3 regions of the Streptomyces decoyicus genome follow, and region 2 is predicted to be linked to each of the others. Evidence: riboswitches for the same ligand, from Rfam matches in the RefSeq annotation. Region 2 holds a riboswitch; each other region holds the start of a gene.
What was found. Region 2 has a riboswitch for cobalamin ahead of K7C20_RS08800 (cobalamin biosynthesis protein). Riboswitches for the same ligand answer to the same signal wherever they lie in the genome.

Region 1: another riboswitch for cobalamin. It lies ahead of nicT (Nickel transporter NicT); the one in region 2 lies ahead of K7C20_RS08800 (cobalamin biosynthesis protein).
Region 3: another riboswitch for cobalamin. It lies ahead of metE (5-methyltetrahydropteroyltriglutamate--homocysteine S-methyltransferase); the one in region 2 lies ahead of K7C20_RS08800 (cobalamin biosynthesis protein).

Annotation. Positions count from the first base shown of each region.
Region 1 covers NZ_CP082301.1:2,587,189-2,591,866, forward strand. The annotation lists gene K7C20_RS11320 (nucleoside/nucleotide kinase family protein) at 1-145, shown strand, start outside; gene K7C20_RS11325 (hypothetical protein) at 102-527, opposite strand; gene K7C20_RS11330 (MarR family winged helix-turn-helix transcriptional regulator) at 646-1,296, shown strand; gene K7C20_RS11335 (alpha/beta fold hydrolase) at 1,293-2,141, shown strand; cobalamin riboswitch at 2,217-2,466, shown strand; gene nicT (Nickel transporter NicT) at 2,465-3,643, shown strand; gene K7C20_RS11345 (VOC family protein) at 3,727-4,227, opposite strand; gene K7C20_RS11350 (DoxX family protein) at 4,381-4,678, opposite strand, start outside.
Region 2 covers NZ_CP082301.1:1,994,522-1,999,199, reverse strand. The annotation lists gene K7C20_RS08805 (cobyric acid synthase) at 1-1,308, opposite strand, end outside; gene K7C20_RS08800 (cobalamin biosynthesis protein) at 1,319-2,386, opposite strand; cobalamin riboswitch at 2,516-2,667, opposite strand; gene K7C20_RS08795 (hypothetical protein) at 2,872-3,315, shown strand; gene K7C20_RS08790 (caspase family protein) at 3,321-4,678, shown strand, end outside.
Region 3 covers NZ_CP082301.1:6,632,968-6,637,645, reverse strand. The annotation lists gene K7C20_RS29030 (aldo/keto reductase) at 1-956, opposite strand, end outside; cobalamin riboswitch at 1,120-1,307, shown strand; gene metE (5-methyltetrahydropteroyltriglutamate--homocysteine S-methyltransferase) at 1,477-3,801, shown strand; gene lysA (diaminopimelate decarboxylase) at 4,117-4,678, opposite strand, start outside.

The sequences.
Region 1 (4,678 bases), 590 kb from region 2:
CTTCGGACGTCCGCGCGCCGACGCCGAGCGGTTCGTGCACACCTCGGACGAGGCCAACGCCCGTGTCGTGGCGGCCACTCGCGACCGGGCCGACCTCGTCATCACCTTCGCACCCGAAGAGGCCCCGCCTCCACCGAGCGCATAACCCCGCGCCCCCGCCGCTGTCGGCCGGCGAGCAGCCCGGCCGCCGACAGCGCGCCCCATCCCACGGACACCGCGACCGCCTTCAGCTTGCGGTCGCGGCCCGGCAGCGTCGCGCCGAGCAGTACGGCGTCCCCGAAGTCCGCCGCCATCCGCACATACGCGGCGGTGCGCAGCGCCTGGCCTTCCGGAGCCAGCGCCAGCGCCAGCCCGCTCACCGCATCCCGCCAGGCCAGCGGACGCAGCGAGGTCCGGGTCGCCGGCTCGGTCCGCCCCTCGGCGTCGACCAGCCCCGAGGGCCGCGCCAGCAGATCGGGCACCACCCCCACCGCCACCCCGTACACGGCCGTGGCCACCCCGACCGCACGCAACAGACCGACCTTCATGGGCCGTCCACCTTTCTCGTCCACCGGCCGCGCAGGCCCCGTCATGCCCGCCGCCTCATCAACTCCTTTCCGCGGCAACCCTCTTCCCAAACGACATCAGCGATGTCATCATGACATCATGAGTGTCACTGAGGGGGAGGTCGAGAAGGATGCCGAGGGGGATGCCGTGAGTGTCGTCGCGAGCGATGCGGGGCGGGCCGGCGGCGGGGATCCGACGCCCGCCGAAGACCTGCTGTACGGCGTCATCCGACGCCTGTGGCCACTGCACCGCACGGTCGTCCGCGCGGTGGAACACGAGCTGGCGGGCACGGGCATGACGGCCGGCGAACACGCCCTGCTGGACGTGCTGCGCAGCGAAGGCCCGCAGACCGTCCCGCAGTTGGCGCGCGCCATGGGGCTCGACCGGCAGCCGGTGCAGCGCTGGGTGAATCACGCCGCTGAACTGGGCCTGGTCGTGACGGCCCCGAACCCCGCACACCGCCGCTCCTCCCTGATCCGGCTCACCACCGAAGGCACGGCGGCGATAGGCGGCATCCAGGCGTTCGAGGCGTCGGAGCTGCGGCAGCGACTGGCCGATCTGCCCGCCGGGGACGTTCGTACCGCACTCCATGTACTGGACCGGCTCGGCGAGGAATTCCGGCACCTGGCGAACGGCCCACGCAAGGCGCCGGAGGAAAGCGACAGTCACGGCAGTCGCGGCAATAGCGACGACAATGGCATCACGCCCGCTTCACCGCATCAGGCACACAAAGGACGGCCCGCAAGATGACCCGAGGAATCACCGCCTGGTCCGAGATCGACAACGGCATCGTGCCGATCGACGACGGCGAGCTGTTCTATGAGACGGCCGGCTCGGGCCCCGCGGTGGTGCTGCTCCACGGCGGCATGCTCGACCAGCACATGTGGGACGAGCAGTTCGCCTGGCTGGTGAACTCCGGCCTGCGCGCGATCCGTTACGACTTCCGCGGCCACGGCCTCTCCTCCACCGTGACCGGGGACTACGCCAACCACGACGACCTGTGCGCCCTGCTCGACGCGCTCGATGTCCCCGGCGCCGTCCTCGTCGGCCTCTCCCACGGTGCGCGGGTCGCGCTCGACACCGCCATAGCCCACCCGGACCGGGTGACGGCCCTCGCGCTCGCCTCCCCCGGGATCAGCGGCCGCGCCTTCTCCGACCCCTTCATCCTGGAGCACATCAAGGCGCAGGTGGCGGCGATCGGCGCCCCCGACGGTGCGGAACGCTATGTCGAGCACTTCCTGCGGATGTGGGTGGACGGACCGCATCGCGAACCGTCCGCGGTGCACCCGGGATTCCGTGAGCGGATGCGTGCCTCCGCCGAGGCCAATGTGGAGGTGCATGCCGATGGAGTGGGCGCCGGTATGCCCCTCGAGGTCGGCGCCGCCGACCGCCTCGGCGAGATCCGGGTGCCGACGGTCGTGTTCGACGGTGACCTCGACAGCAGCGACATCTCCGCCAACGCCCATGCGATAGCGCTGACCGTCCCCGGCGCCCGAAGAGTCCGGATACCGGGCGCGGCCCACATGGTCAATCTGGAGAACACCGCGCTCTTCGACCACGAACTCCATGCCTTCCTCTCGGCCCTGGAGTACTGACGCCCCGCGACCACCACTCCCCTTCCGCCCACGGCCCGGCCCGGCCCCGCGAACCTCGCACCTCCCGGGCGGCAGTTAGAGTGACCGGGCCGTGGTGTTCGGGAAGACCGGTGACGGACCTTGTGGTCCCAGTCCGGAGCGGCCCTCGCCACTGTGATCGGGGAGTCTTCACCCCTTCCACCGGCGCACGGCGCGCCTGTGGCGCCACTGACCGCAGCCCGCGGCCGGGAAGGCGGGGGGGCGGACGCATACACCCTCCCCCAAGCTCTCAAGGAGCAGGGTGGTACCCGCAAGCCAGGAGACCGGCCACGGCATCTCACGAACTGATCCACGAGGTGCTGGAGCGTGACCGCCGGATGGCCCTGTCCACCGATACCCGCAACACCCCTGCCTCCGCCGCTTTCCGCTGGCGCCGGCAGGACACCGTCCGCACCGCGGGCCTGATGGCCGTCATAGCCGGTCTGCACGTCGTCGCCTTCGGCGTGCTCTTCCTGCTCGTGGTCCCCCATCACTACGCCGTGGGCAGCCAGGTCTTCGGTGTGGGACTCGGCATCACCGCCTACACCCTCGGCATGCGGCACGCCTTCGATGCCGACCACATCGCCGCGATCGACAACACCACCCGCAAGCTGATGGCCGACGGAAAGCGGCCGGTGTCGGTCGGCTTCTGGTTCGCCCTCGGCCACTCCAGTGTCGTCGTCGCGATGGCGGCCCTGGTGGCGGGCGGCGCCCAGCTCGCGGGCACTCTGCTCAACGACGAATCCCGTACGCACCAGATCCTGGGCACCATCGGCACCACGATCTCGGGGACGTTCCTCTACCTCATCGCCGCCCTGAACCTCATCGCGCTGGCCGGGGTCTGGCGGGTCTTCCGCGGTATGCGCAACGGCCACTACGACGAGGCCGAGCTGGAACAGCGCCTCGACGCACGCGGCTTCATGAACCGCTTCCTGGGGCGCTTCACCCGCTCGATCTCCCGTCCGGGCCAGATGTTCCCGCTCGGTTTCCTCTTCGGGCTCGGCTTCGACACCGCGACCGAGGTGACCCTGATGGTGATGGCGGGCAGCGGCGCCGCGGCCGGCCTGCCCTGGTACGCCGTGCTGTGTCTGCCGCTGCTCTTCGCCGCCGGGATGAGCCTGTTCGACACCCTCGACGGCACCTTCATGAACTTCGCCTACCAGTGGGCGTTCTCCAACCCGGTGCGCAAGGTCTACTACAACCTCACCATCACCGGACTGTCGATCGCCGTCGCCTTCTTCATCGGCACGATCGAGCTGGTGACCGTGCTGCACGACAAGCTCGCCCTCAACGACCCGCTCACCGGCTGGATTTCCGGCCTCGACCTCGACAATGTCGGCTTCCTCATCGTCGGCCTGTTCGTGGTGGTGTGGGCCGCGGCGCTGGCGTACTGGCGACTGGCCGGCGTCGAGAAGCGCTGGGCGGAGCGAACGGAGCCGACGACACAGGCGGAGCCGGCGGAACAGGCCGCACCGGGCTCCTGAGGCGCTAGGGGGAGACGCCCCCTAGCCCCGGCAGCCCCGTACGCAGCCGCCGCCCGTACCGCCGCCGGGGCGCGGCTGTCCGCTCACGTGGCCGAACCGGCCGCCGCCCCCGTCATCAGATCCGGCCCCCAGCGCTCCAGCGCAGCCGCCAGGTCGAGGGGCAGCAGCCGGTCCGGCTGGTCCGGGCCCGGCCAGTCCTCCCGCGGGACCCGCCACATCACCTCGAACTCGTTGCCGTCCGGGTCCTTGGCGTACAGCGACTTGGCGACGAGGTGATCACTCGACCCCACCAGTGCGCCCCGCTCGACGAGCCGCGCATGTGCCGCGACGAGTTCGCCGAGCGTGCCGATCTCCCAGGCCAGGTGGTAGAGCCCGACCCGCCCGGCCTCGGGCCCCGGTGCGTCCGGACCCACTGCGAACAGCGCCAGGTCATGATCGTTGAGCGAGCCGGGAGCGCGGAGGAACGCGGCCCGTCCCGGAACCTCGATCCCCACCGTGAGCCCGAGGGCGTCGGTGTAGAAGGCGACCGACCGCGCCACATCGCGGACGTAGAGCACCGCGTGGTTGAGACGTCGTACGGACATGGAGCCTGCTCTCCGTTTCTGCCGCAGCGGTACGGCCAGGGGCCGCTGCGCCCTCCCCACTCTGCTCTACCCCGCCCGCCCCGTCCCTGCCCGGAATCCCCGGGCCGGTTCCCGGAGGGTTTCCGGCCCGAGGACCGAGGTCCGGGGGATGGTTCACTTCCGGACCAGCAGCACCACGCCTGCCAGCACCACGCCCAGCACCAGCGCGGCCACGCCGTAGCGCGCCCGATGGGCGCGCAGGCCCGGCAGGACGCGGTCGATGGCGTAGCGGCCGGGCCCGGTCAGCGCCAGTGCCGCCGCACCGGCGGTCAGCAGCAGCTCGTACTCCACGCCCTTGGGCGCGAAGAAGCCCCCGCCCCACTTCACGGCGAGAGCATTGATCATCGTGCCGACGACCGCTGCCGCGGCGAGCGGCGTGAGCAGCCCGGCCACCAGCCCGAGCCCGCCGAGC
Region 2 (4,678 bases):
GTGGTGGATCTCGTAACCCGCCACCGGCTCGCCCAGCGCCTCGCCGACCGGCCGCGCCAGGGTCTTCTCCGCCGCGAACCGCACCCGTACGGGCAGCAGTCCCAGCCCGTCGACCGTGCCCGCCTTCGACTCGATGTCGTCCTCGATGCGCTCGCCCAGCATCTGGTACCCGCCGCAGATGCCCAGCACCGGGCGGCCCTCGGCGGCCCGCCGGGCGACCGCGTCCGCCAGCCCGCGCTCGCGCAGCCACTCCAGCGCCCGGACCGTGCCCCGGGTCCCCGGCAGCACCACCAGGTCCGCGTCGGCCAGCTCCTCGGCCCGGTCCACGAACCGCACCACCACGCCCGGTTCCGCGGCCAGCGCGTCCACGTCCGTGAAGTTCGACATCAGCGGTACGGCGGCGACCGCCACCCGGAGCACCTGGGCGCCGTGCGGCGGCGCCACCACGCTCTCGCGCACCGCGCCGCGCAGCGACACCCTCCCCCAAGCTCTCGACTTCGTTCGAGCAGGGGGGACCCCCATCCCGTCCTCCTCGTCGATGCCGAGGCCGTGGGAGAAGGGCAGCACCCCCAGCGTCTGCCGTCCGGTGAGGCCGCGCAGCATCGCAAGCCCCGGCTCCAGCAGCGTCACATCGCCCCGGAACTTGTTGACCAGATACCCGGCGACCAGCGCCTGGTCCTCCTTGGACAGCAGCGCGGTGGTGCCGAAGAAGGAGGCGAACACCCCGCCACGGTCGATGTCGCCGACCACCATCACCGGAATACGGGCGGCCCGTGCCAGGCCCATGTTCACGATGTCGGTACGCCGCAGATTGATCTCGGCGGGGCTGCCGGCGCCCTCGCAGATCACCGCGTCGTACGTCCGCCGCAGCTCCTGGAGGCAGTCGGTGACCGTGCCGAGCAACTCCTCCCGGCGCCCGGCATACAGCGTCTTCCCGGAGGACGGCCCCCCGGCGTCCCCGAAGTACCCCCGCGCGCTGAGCTCCCCCACCGGCTTCCCCAGCAGCACCACCTGGCTGCTGCGGTCGCTGCCGGGCTTGAGCAGCACGGGATTCATCAGCGCGGTCGGCTCCACCCGCGCCGCGGCGGCCTGCATCGCCTGGGCCCGTCCGATCTCCGCGCCCTCGCGCGTGACGAACGAGTTCAGCGACATGTTCTGCGCCTTGAACGGCGCCACCCGGACGCCCTGCCGGGCCAGCCAGCGGCAGATGCCCGCCGTCACCACGCTCTTGCCGGCGTCGGACGTCGTACCGGCCACCAACAGGCCACCGCCGACGGCCCCTCCGGATGCCTTGAACCGCCCGTTCACCGGGTCCTCCTCATGCGCCGGGACCCCGGCTGTCGTGAACCGTACGCGCGACCGCCCGCGCGGCCTTGCGCGTCACTGCACCTGCGGACGGGCGGCCGGTACGCAGCGGGGCCCGCCGCGCGGCGCCGAACGCCAGCCGCGCGGCCACCGTCGTCACCAACGCCAGCGCGCTCACCCGGCGCGAGAGCCGCACCGCCCGTTCGATGTCGGCCACCGCGACCGGCGGCGCCCCCTCGTTGAGCACCGGACGGTGCTCCACCCGCCCGCCGTACGCCAGCGTGCCGCCCAGCCGTACGCCCAGCGCGCCCGCGAACGACGCCTCCACCGGGCCCGCGTTGGGGCTCGGGTGCGCGCCGCCGTCCGCCCGCCAGGCCCGCAGCGCACCGCGCCGGTCGGGGCCCGCGAGCACGGTCAGTGCGGCGGTCAGCCGGGAGCCGGGCCAGCCGGCGAGATCGTCGAGCCGGGCCGAGGCCCAGCCGAAGCGGAGGTGGCGCGGCGACCTGTGCCCCACCATCGCATCCAGGGTGTTCACCGCCCGGAACGCCACCAGGCCGGGCACCCCGCCCAGTGCGCCCCAGACGAGGGCGCCCACCACCGCGTCGGAGGTGTTCTCGGCGACCGACTCCACCACCGCGCGGGCCATCTGCGGCCCGTCCAGCGCCTGCGGATCGCGCCCGCACAGATGCGGCAGCCGCTCCCGCGCCACGTCCAGATCACCCGCCGTCAGCGCACCGCCGACGGCCCGCGCCTCCCGGCCGAGCGAGGTGCCGCCCAGCACGGCCCAGACCGTCGCCGCGGTCAGTGCGACCCGGGCGCCGTTGCGGAGGGGGGACGGGGAAACGGCAGCGCCCTTCACGGCGCGCTGAAGCAGCGCGGCACCGGCGGCGGCACCGCCCGCACACACCACGGCATGCGCCGTCCCGTATCCGCGGTGATCGCGCCACAGCCGGCGCTCGACGGCGCCCGCGGCCCGGCCGAAGGCGGCCACCGGGTGGCCGCGCCGAGGGTCCGCCGCGATCAGGTCGGCGAGGAAGCCGAGGGCCGCGCCGCACGCATATCCCGCGTGTTCGCCGCGCATCGGATCAGACCGCCGTCAGGCCTCGAAGGGGCCCTGCGGCAGCGGGCAGTGGCGATCTGGAAGGGCGGCCGGGCATGGCGGTATGTCCTCACTCAGGGTCCGCGCCCTGGCTCGACGTGACGGCGACAAGAGTCTCCTGGCTCCCCGGATCGGCGAGTCCTCCGGCCTTCCAGTCCCTGTGTACGTCATCGGACGTACACGAGGCGGACCGTGACCTTCGTCGGAGGAACGCTCCCCGGTGACAGTGGCGGGACCGCGCCGGATTCTCACCGGACTTCCTCATCTGTCGCCGAATGGCTCCGGCAGTCCACCACGCCCCGCGAATGCCCGTCAACTCACCCTTGACCTGCGACGCCGCCCTGTGGCACGGGCTGTGGTGCACGCCACAGCGTGGCAGTCGCGTCACAGACGGTTGCCCCCGCCCCTGATCTCACGTCACTATCTGGTGCACGGCGGCGAAGGGGCCGCCGGAAGGGGGCCGGGGGATGCCGCAGAGCGCTGACCGTCATGAGATCCGCATCAGGATCACGGGCACGAACAATCCTGACCAGGACATCGAGGACCTCAAGGCGTGGCTGGAGCGCGAGCCGTGGCTGGACCGGCGCCGGCACGACTGGCGGCTGCGGCCGCGGCCGCAGGACGAGAGCGACGACGGCCCCGGTGACATGGCCGTCGGCGTCGACGACCTGATCCTGGTCATCGTCGGCGCCGTCGCCGCCGAGATGACCAAAAGTCTCACCATCGCCCTCCAGGAGTGGCTGCGACGGCGCCGGGAGGAACGCGACACCGGCGAGCGGCCCGCCGTCGCGGTCGGGAGCGGCGACGGGGACCTGCGCGCGCTCGGCGACGCGGGTCCGGGCGCCGTGGCCCCCGAACACCCCGATCCCGGCAGCCCGGCAGACGGGAGCGGCCGCACCGCCGGGGACTGAGCCGGATGTCCGAATACGACGCACGGGGCAAGGTCAACCGGGCGCTGCTGATCTGTGTCGACGACTACCGCACGCTGCGCCCGCTCCCCGCGGTGAAGGACAACGCCCGGGAACTGGAGCGGGCCCTGCTCGCCCCCGGCACCGACCTGTTCACCAAGGGCGAGGTCGTCACCTGCCGGCCCCAGGAGCCCTGGGAGGTGGAACAGGCGCTGGACACCGTCGTCCAGGAGGCGCGCGGTCTGCTGCTGGTGTACTTCTCCGGCCACGGCCGGGTGGGCCGCGACGGCGGCAATCTGCAACTCATGGTCGGCGCCTCGGAACGGCGTCACAAGACCGTCTCCTGGCAGGACACCGTGCTGTCCTATCTGGACAACGCGCGGGCCGACCGGATCGTGATCGTCCTGGAGTGCTGTTACGCCGGCAATGGGAGCGAGGCCTTCCACTCCTGTCGCAACCCCACGTCGCTGCTGATGGCCGCGCAGCCCAACCGCCGTATCTTCAGCGGCGAGGAGCCCACCGGCGGCAGCGTCTTCACCCGCGCCCTGGTACAGACCCTGGAACGGGGCATCCCCGGCAAACGGTTCGTCACCTTCGAGGACCTCGTCCGGGACCTGCGCGAACAACTGGCCGGTGAACGGACCCCGATGGGCGATGTCTGGGAACCGCGCTCGGCGAAGCACAACACCGTCGACGACGTCATCCTGTCCTTCGCCACTCCCGAGGACCGCCCGCCGACCCCGCTGCGGATCCGCTTACGCCGCTGGCTGAAGTCCTACTTCCGGCACTGGCCCAGACTCCTGCTGATCCTGGCGATCGTCTTCGTACCGGCCACCACGGGCGTCGTCCTGCTCCACCTCGCGAACGGCGAGGCGCCCTGCCCGCCCGCCCTCGAACTGCGGCTGCTCACCGCCCCCGAGGCCGAACCCGCGCTGCGCCAGGCGGCCTTCGACTACGAGATGTCCCAGGCCAACACCCGGCCCCTCAGCGGCGAGGGCGACCTCCCCGACGGCTGCCGGCGCGCCCAGATCACCGTGTACTCCGCCGCCAAGGACCAGGTCGCCCAGGGCTTCGCGGCCGCCGACCGCTGGCAGGGCGAGGCACACGGCACCGGCAAGGGGCGGCCGGGCGACCAGGGCATCGACCCCCTCCACCGGCCGGGACCGCAGCCCGACATCTGGATCCCGGAATCCACCGCCGACTACTACGAGGCCCGCCGCGGTATGCCCGCCACGGGCTCCCCCGCGACCCTGCACTACTCCGCCCCGGTCGCCTACACCCCCCTGGTCGTCGGCATCCCGGCGCGCCGGCGGCTGGACGACGTCGAACTGGCCGGCGCCTCCTGGCAGGAGCTGCTCACCGGAAC
Region 3 (4,678 bases), 4.6 Mb from region 2:
AAGTCGTGCGGGAAGCCCAGCGGCACCGCGCTGCACCGGTCGAGCCGCGCCAGCGCGTCGGCGTCCAGCGCGACATCGACGGCGGCCAGGTTGTCGAGGAGCTGGCTCTCCTTGGTGGCGGCGATGATCGGGATGATGTTGCCGGGCCGGCTGCGCAGCCACGCCAGCGCCACCTGCGCCGGGCTCCAGCCGCCCTGCTCGGCGATCTCCAGCACCGCGGTGACGGTCTCCTCGGCGTGGTGGTCGCGCCGGTCGTCCTCGCCGACGACATCCAGCCGGCCCGTCTCACCGCGGCGGTACTTGCCGGTGAGCCGGCCGGCCGCGAGCGGCGCCCAGGCCAGCACGGCCAGGTCGAAGGCGCGGGCCTGGGGCAGCAGTTCGCGCTCCGGGGTCCGCTCCAGCAGGTTGTAGCGCAGCTGCGAGCCCGCGAACGCGGTCCAGCCGCGCAGCTCGGCCAGGGTGTTCGCCTGCGCGATCTCCCAGGCCGGCCAGTCCGAGACGCCGACGTAGAGCACCTTCCCCGACCGGACCACGTCGTCGAGCGCCCGCATCACCTCCTCCACGGGCGTGAAGTTGTCCCGGGCGTGCACCCACAGCACATCGAGGTGGTCGGTGCGCAGCCGGTCCAGGCTCGCCTCCACCGAACGGACGAGGTTCTTGCGGTGGCTGCCCGCCGCGTTCACATCGCCCTTGCGGGTCGCGCAGGTGTACTTGGTCGCCAGGACGAAGCTGTCCCGGCGGCCTTCGAGCAGCTCCCCCAGGATCCGTTCCGAGGCCCCGTCCGTGTAGTTGTTGGCGGTGTCGATGAAGTTGCCGCCCGCGTCCGCATACGCGTCCAGGATCCGGCCGCTGGTGTCCTTGTCCGCGCCCCAGCCCCAGTCCTCGCCGATGGTCATGGTGCCCAGGCTCAGCTCGCTGACCCGCAGACCGGTCCTGCCGAACAGTGTGTAGCGCACGTGGTTCCCTTCGATCGGCGCAGCTCTCCGGTGGTGCGCTCACGCTAGGAGCTGGAGCGCGCTCCAGCGCAAGACGCGGCCCGGCGGCGGCGTCCGGTTCCGGCCGAGGCCGGGGCACGGTCCGGGCGGGACGTCGACGGCATGCCCTAGGGTGGCCGGAGCAACTGGTTCGCCCTGCCCGCCAGGCAGGCGCGTCGCAAGAGGGAACCCGGTGGAAATCCGGGACTGCCCCGCAGCGGTGAGTGGGAACGACCGCCGTCATACGCACTGGGCCCGGCCGGGTCTGGGAAGCGACGGCCAGTAGATGTCCGCCTTCGGCGGACGTGCCCGCGAGTCCGAAGACCTGCCAGTGCCCCCGCGCGACCGGTGCGCGGGGAGATCTCGGTGACCTCGAGGGCGGGTCGGCGGACATCAGACGGGCATGACGGCGGCAATGCGCCGGGGCCCGTCCGGTTTGCCGTCCCTTCGCGTCCTCGACCCTCCCGCGGTCCATGGAGACATACTCGCGAAGGAGAGTTCCGTGACCAGCACGTCCGCAGCCGCGGCAGCACGCGCCACCGTGCACGGCTATCCCCGTCAGGGGCAGCACCGTGAACTGAAGAAGGCCATCGAGGGCTACTGGAAGGGCCGCGTCGGCGCCGACGCCCTCCGCAGCACCGCCGCCGAGCTGCGCCGCGGCAATTGGCAACAGCTCGCCGAGACCGGTGTCCACGAGGTGCCGACCGGCGACTTCTCGTACTACGACCACCTCCTGGACACCAGCGTGATGGTCGGCGCGATCCCGGCCCGGCACCGCGCCGCGGTGGCCGCCGACCCCCTGGACGGCTACTTCGCGATGGCCCGCGGCACCCAGGACGTGGCGCCGCTGGAGATGACCAAGTGGTTCGACACCAACTACCACTACCTGGTGCCGGAGTTGGGTCCCGACACGGTCTTCGCCGCGGACTCCACCAAGCAGGTCGCCGAGCTGACGGAAGCACTCGGTCTCGGCCTCACCGCACGCCCGGTCCTCGTCGGGCCGGTGACCTATCTTCTGCTGGCCAAGCCCGCGCCCGGTGTCGCGGCCGGTTTCGACCCGCTGACGCTGCTCGACCGGCTGCTGCCCGTCTACGCCGAGGTGCTCGCCGAGCTGCGGGCGGCCGGCGCCGACTGGGCGCAGCTGGACGAACCGGCGCTGGTGCAGGACCGCTCCCCCGCCGTGCTGAACGCCGCGGCCCGCGCCTACCGCGATCTCGGCACGCTCGGCGACCGCCCGCGGCTGCTGGTCGCCTCGTACTTCGACCGGCTGGGCGAGGCGCTGCCCGTGCTGGCCAAGGCGCCCGTCGACGGACTGGCGCTGGACTTCACCGGTGCCGCGGCAGGCAACCTCGGTGATCTGGCGGCGGTCGGCGGGCTGCCCGGCAAGCGGCTGGTGGCCGGTGTCGTCAACGGCCGCAATGTGTGGATCAACGACTTCGAGAAGTCGCTGGCCACACTGGGGACGCTCCTCGGCCTGGCCGACCGGGTCGACGTCTCGTCCTCGTGCTCGCTGCTGCACGTCCCGCTGGACGCCGCCGCCGAGCGGGACATCGACCCGCAGATCGCCCGCTGGCTGGCCTTCGCCCGGCAGAAGACCACGGAGGTCGTGACGCTGGCACGCGGTCTGACCCAGGGCACCGGCTCCATCGCGGCCGAACTCGCCGCCAACCGCGCGGACTTGTCCTCCCGGGCGGGTTCGGCGCTCACCCATGACCCGGTGGTGCGCGCCCGTGCCGCGGCCGTCACCGACGCCGACGGCCGCCGTTCGCAGCCGTACGCCGAGCGGGCCGCCGCCCAGCGCGCGCACCTCGGGCTGCCACTGCTGCCGACCACCACCATCGGCTCGTTCCCGCAGACCGCCGAACTGCGCACCGCCCGCGCCGACCTGCGGGCCGGGCGGATCGACACCGCGGGGTACGAGGAGCGCATCTCGGCCGAGATCCGCGAGGTGCTGGCCTTCCAGGAGAACGCCGGTATCGATGTGCTGGTGCACGGCGAGCCCGAGCGCAACGACATGGTGCAGTACTTCGCCGAGCAGCTGACCGGCTACCTCGCCACCCGGCACGGCTGGGTGCAGTCCTACGGCACCCGCTACGTCCGCCCGCCGATCCTGGCCGGGGACATCTCCCGCCCCGAACCGATGACGGTCCGCTGGACGACGTACGCCCAGTCGCTCACCGACCGGCCGGTCAAGGGCATGCTCACCGGTCCGGTCACCATGCTCGCCTGGTCCTTCGTCCGCGACGACCAGCCGCTCGGTGACACCGCCCGGCAGGTGGCGCTCGCCCTGCGTGACGAGGTGAACGACCTGGAAGCGGCCGGGAGTTCGGTGATCCAGGTCGATGAGCCCGCGCTGCGCGAGACGCTGCCGCTGCGCACCGCCGGCCACGCGGAGTACCTGGCCTGGGCCACCGAGGCGTTCCGCCTCACCACCAGCGGGGTCCGCCCGGACACCCAGATCCACACCCATATGTGCTACGCGGAGTTCGGCGACATCCTTCAGGCCATCGACGACCTCGACGCCGATGTCATCAGCCTGGAGGCGGCCCGCTCCCATATGCAGGTCGCCGGGGAGCTCGCCACGGCCGGCTATCCGCGCGAGGTGGGCCCCGGTGTCTATGACATCCACTCACCGCGCGTACCGGGCGTGGACGAGGCAACGGCACTGTTGCGCAAGGGGCTCGGTGCCATCCCTGCCGAACGGCTGTGGGTCAACCCCGACTGCGGTCTGAAGACCCGCGGCTGGCCCGAGGTGCGCGCCGCCCTGGAGAACCTGGTCGCCGCGGCCCGCGAGATCCGCGGCGGTCTGCCCGGCGCGGCTTCCTGACGGGAGCGGGCCGGGGCCGGCGCCCGTGCGGGGGTGCCCGCTCCGGCCCGTGGCTCACCGGAGCCGCGAACGGTGCCGATGGCCACCCCGATACCGATCATGGTCAGCTGGAAGGCGCCCACGGTGCGGCGCAGTCCCGCCGCCGGCCGGTGACTCGGCCTCGGTGAGAAAGGCCGCCGGCGGTTTGCGGCGCAGGAGTTGGTGGCGCAGGCCCGGTCGGGCGAGGGGTGGTTGACCGGGCAGGACGTCGGTGGGTCGCACAGGGGCCTCGATCCGGGGAGGGGCAGGGGGTCAGGGGGTCCGTCAGGGAGTCCGTCAGGGCAGGTCGCGGCGCATCAGGTCCGCGTAGGTCTCGCGTCGTACGACGGGGCGGGCGCGGCCGTCGCGACAGAAGACGACCGGTGGACGGCGGGCCGCGTTGTAGTTGTTGGCGAGGGAGTAGGTGTACGCGCCGGTGGCCGGGACGGCGATCAGGTCCCCGGGCCGCGGGTCCTGGAGGAGCACGCCCGTGCTCAGCACATCGCCGGACTCGCAGTGCCGGCCGACGACACGGCACCGCTCGCCGGGGGACCCGTCGGCGGGGGCCCGCACCCGGGTGGCCACGGTCGCCTCGAAGCGCTGCCCGTACAGCGAGACTTCGAGGTTGTCCCCCATCCCGCCGTCCACGGCGACGAAGGTCTCGCCGCCGGACCGCTTGACCGTCACCACGCGGTAGAGCGAGACACCGCTCTCCGCGACCAGCGAACGGCCCGGCTCGATGATGACCCGGGCGCCGGCCGGCAGCAGCTCGTCGGCCGCGCCGGTCAGCGCGTCGAGATAGGCCTCGACGGTCGGTGGCCGGTCGTCGTACGTGTAGCGGGCGCCCAGCCCGCCGCCG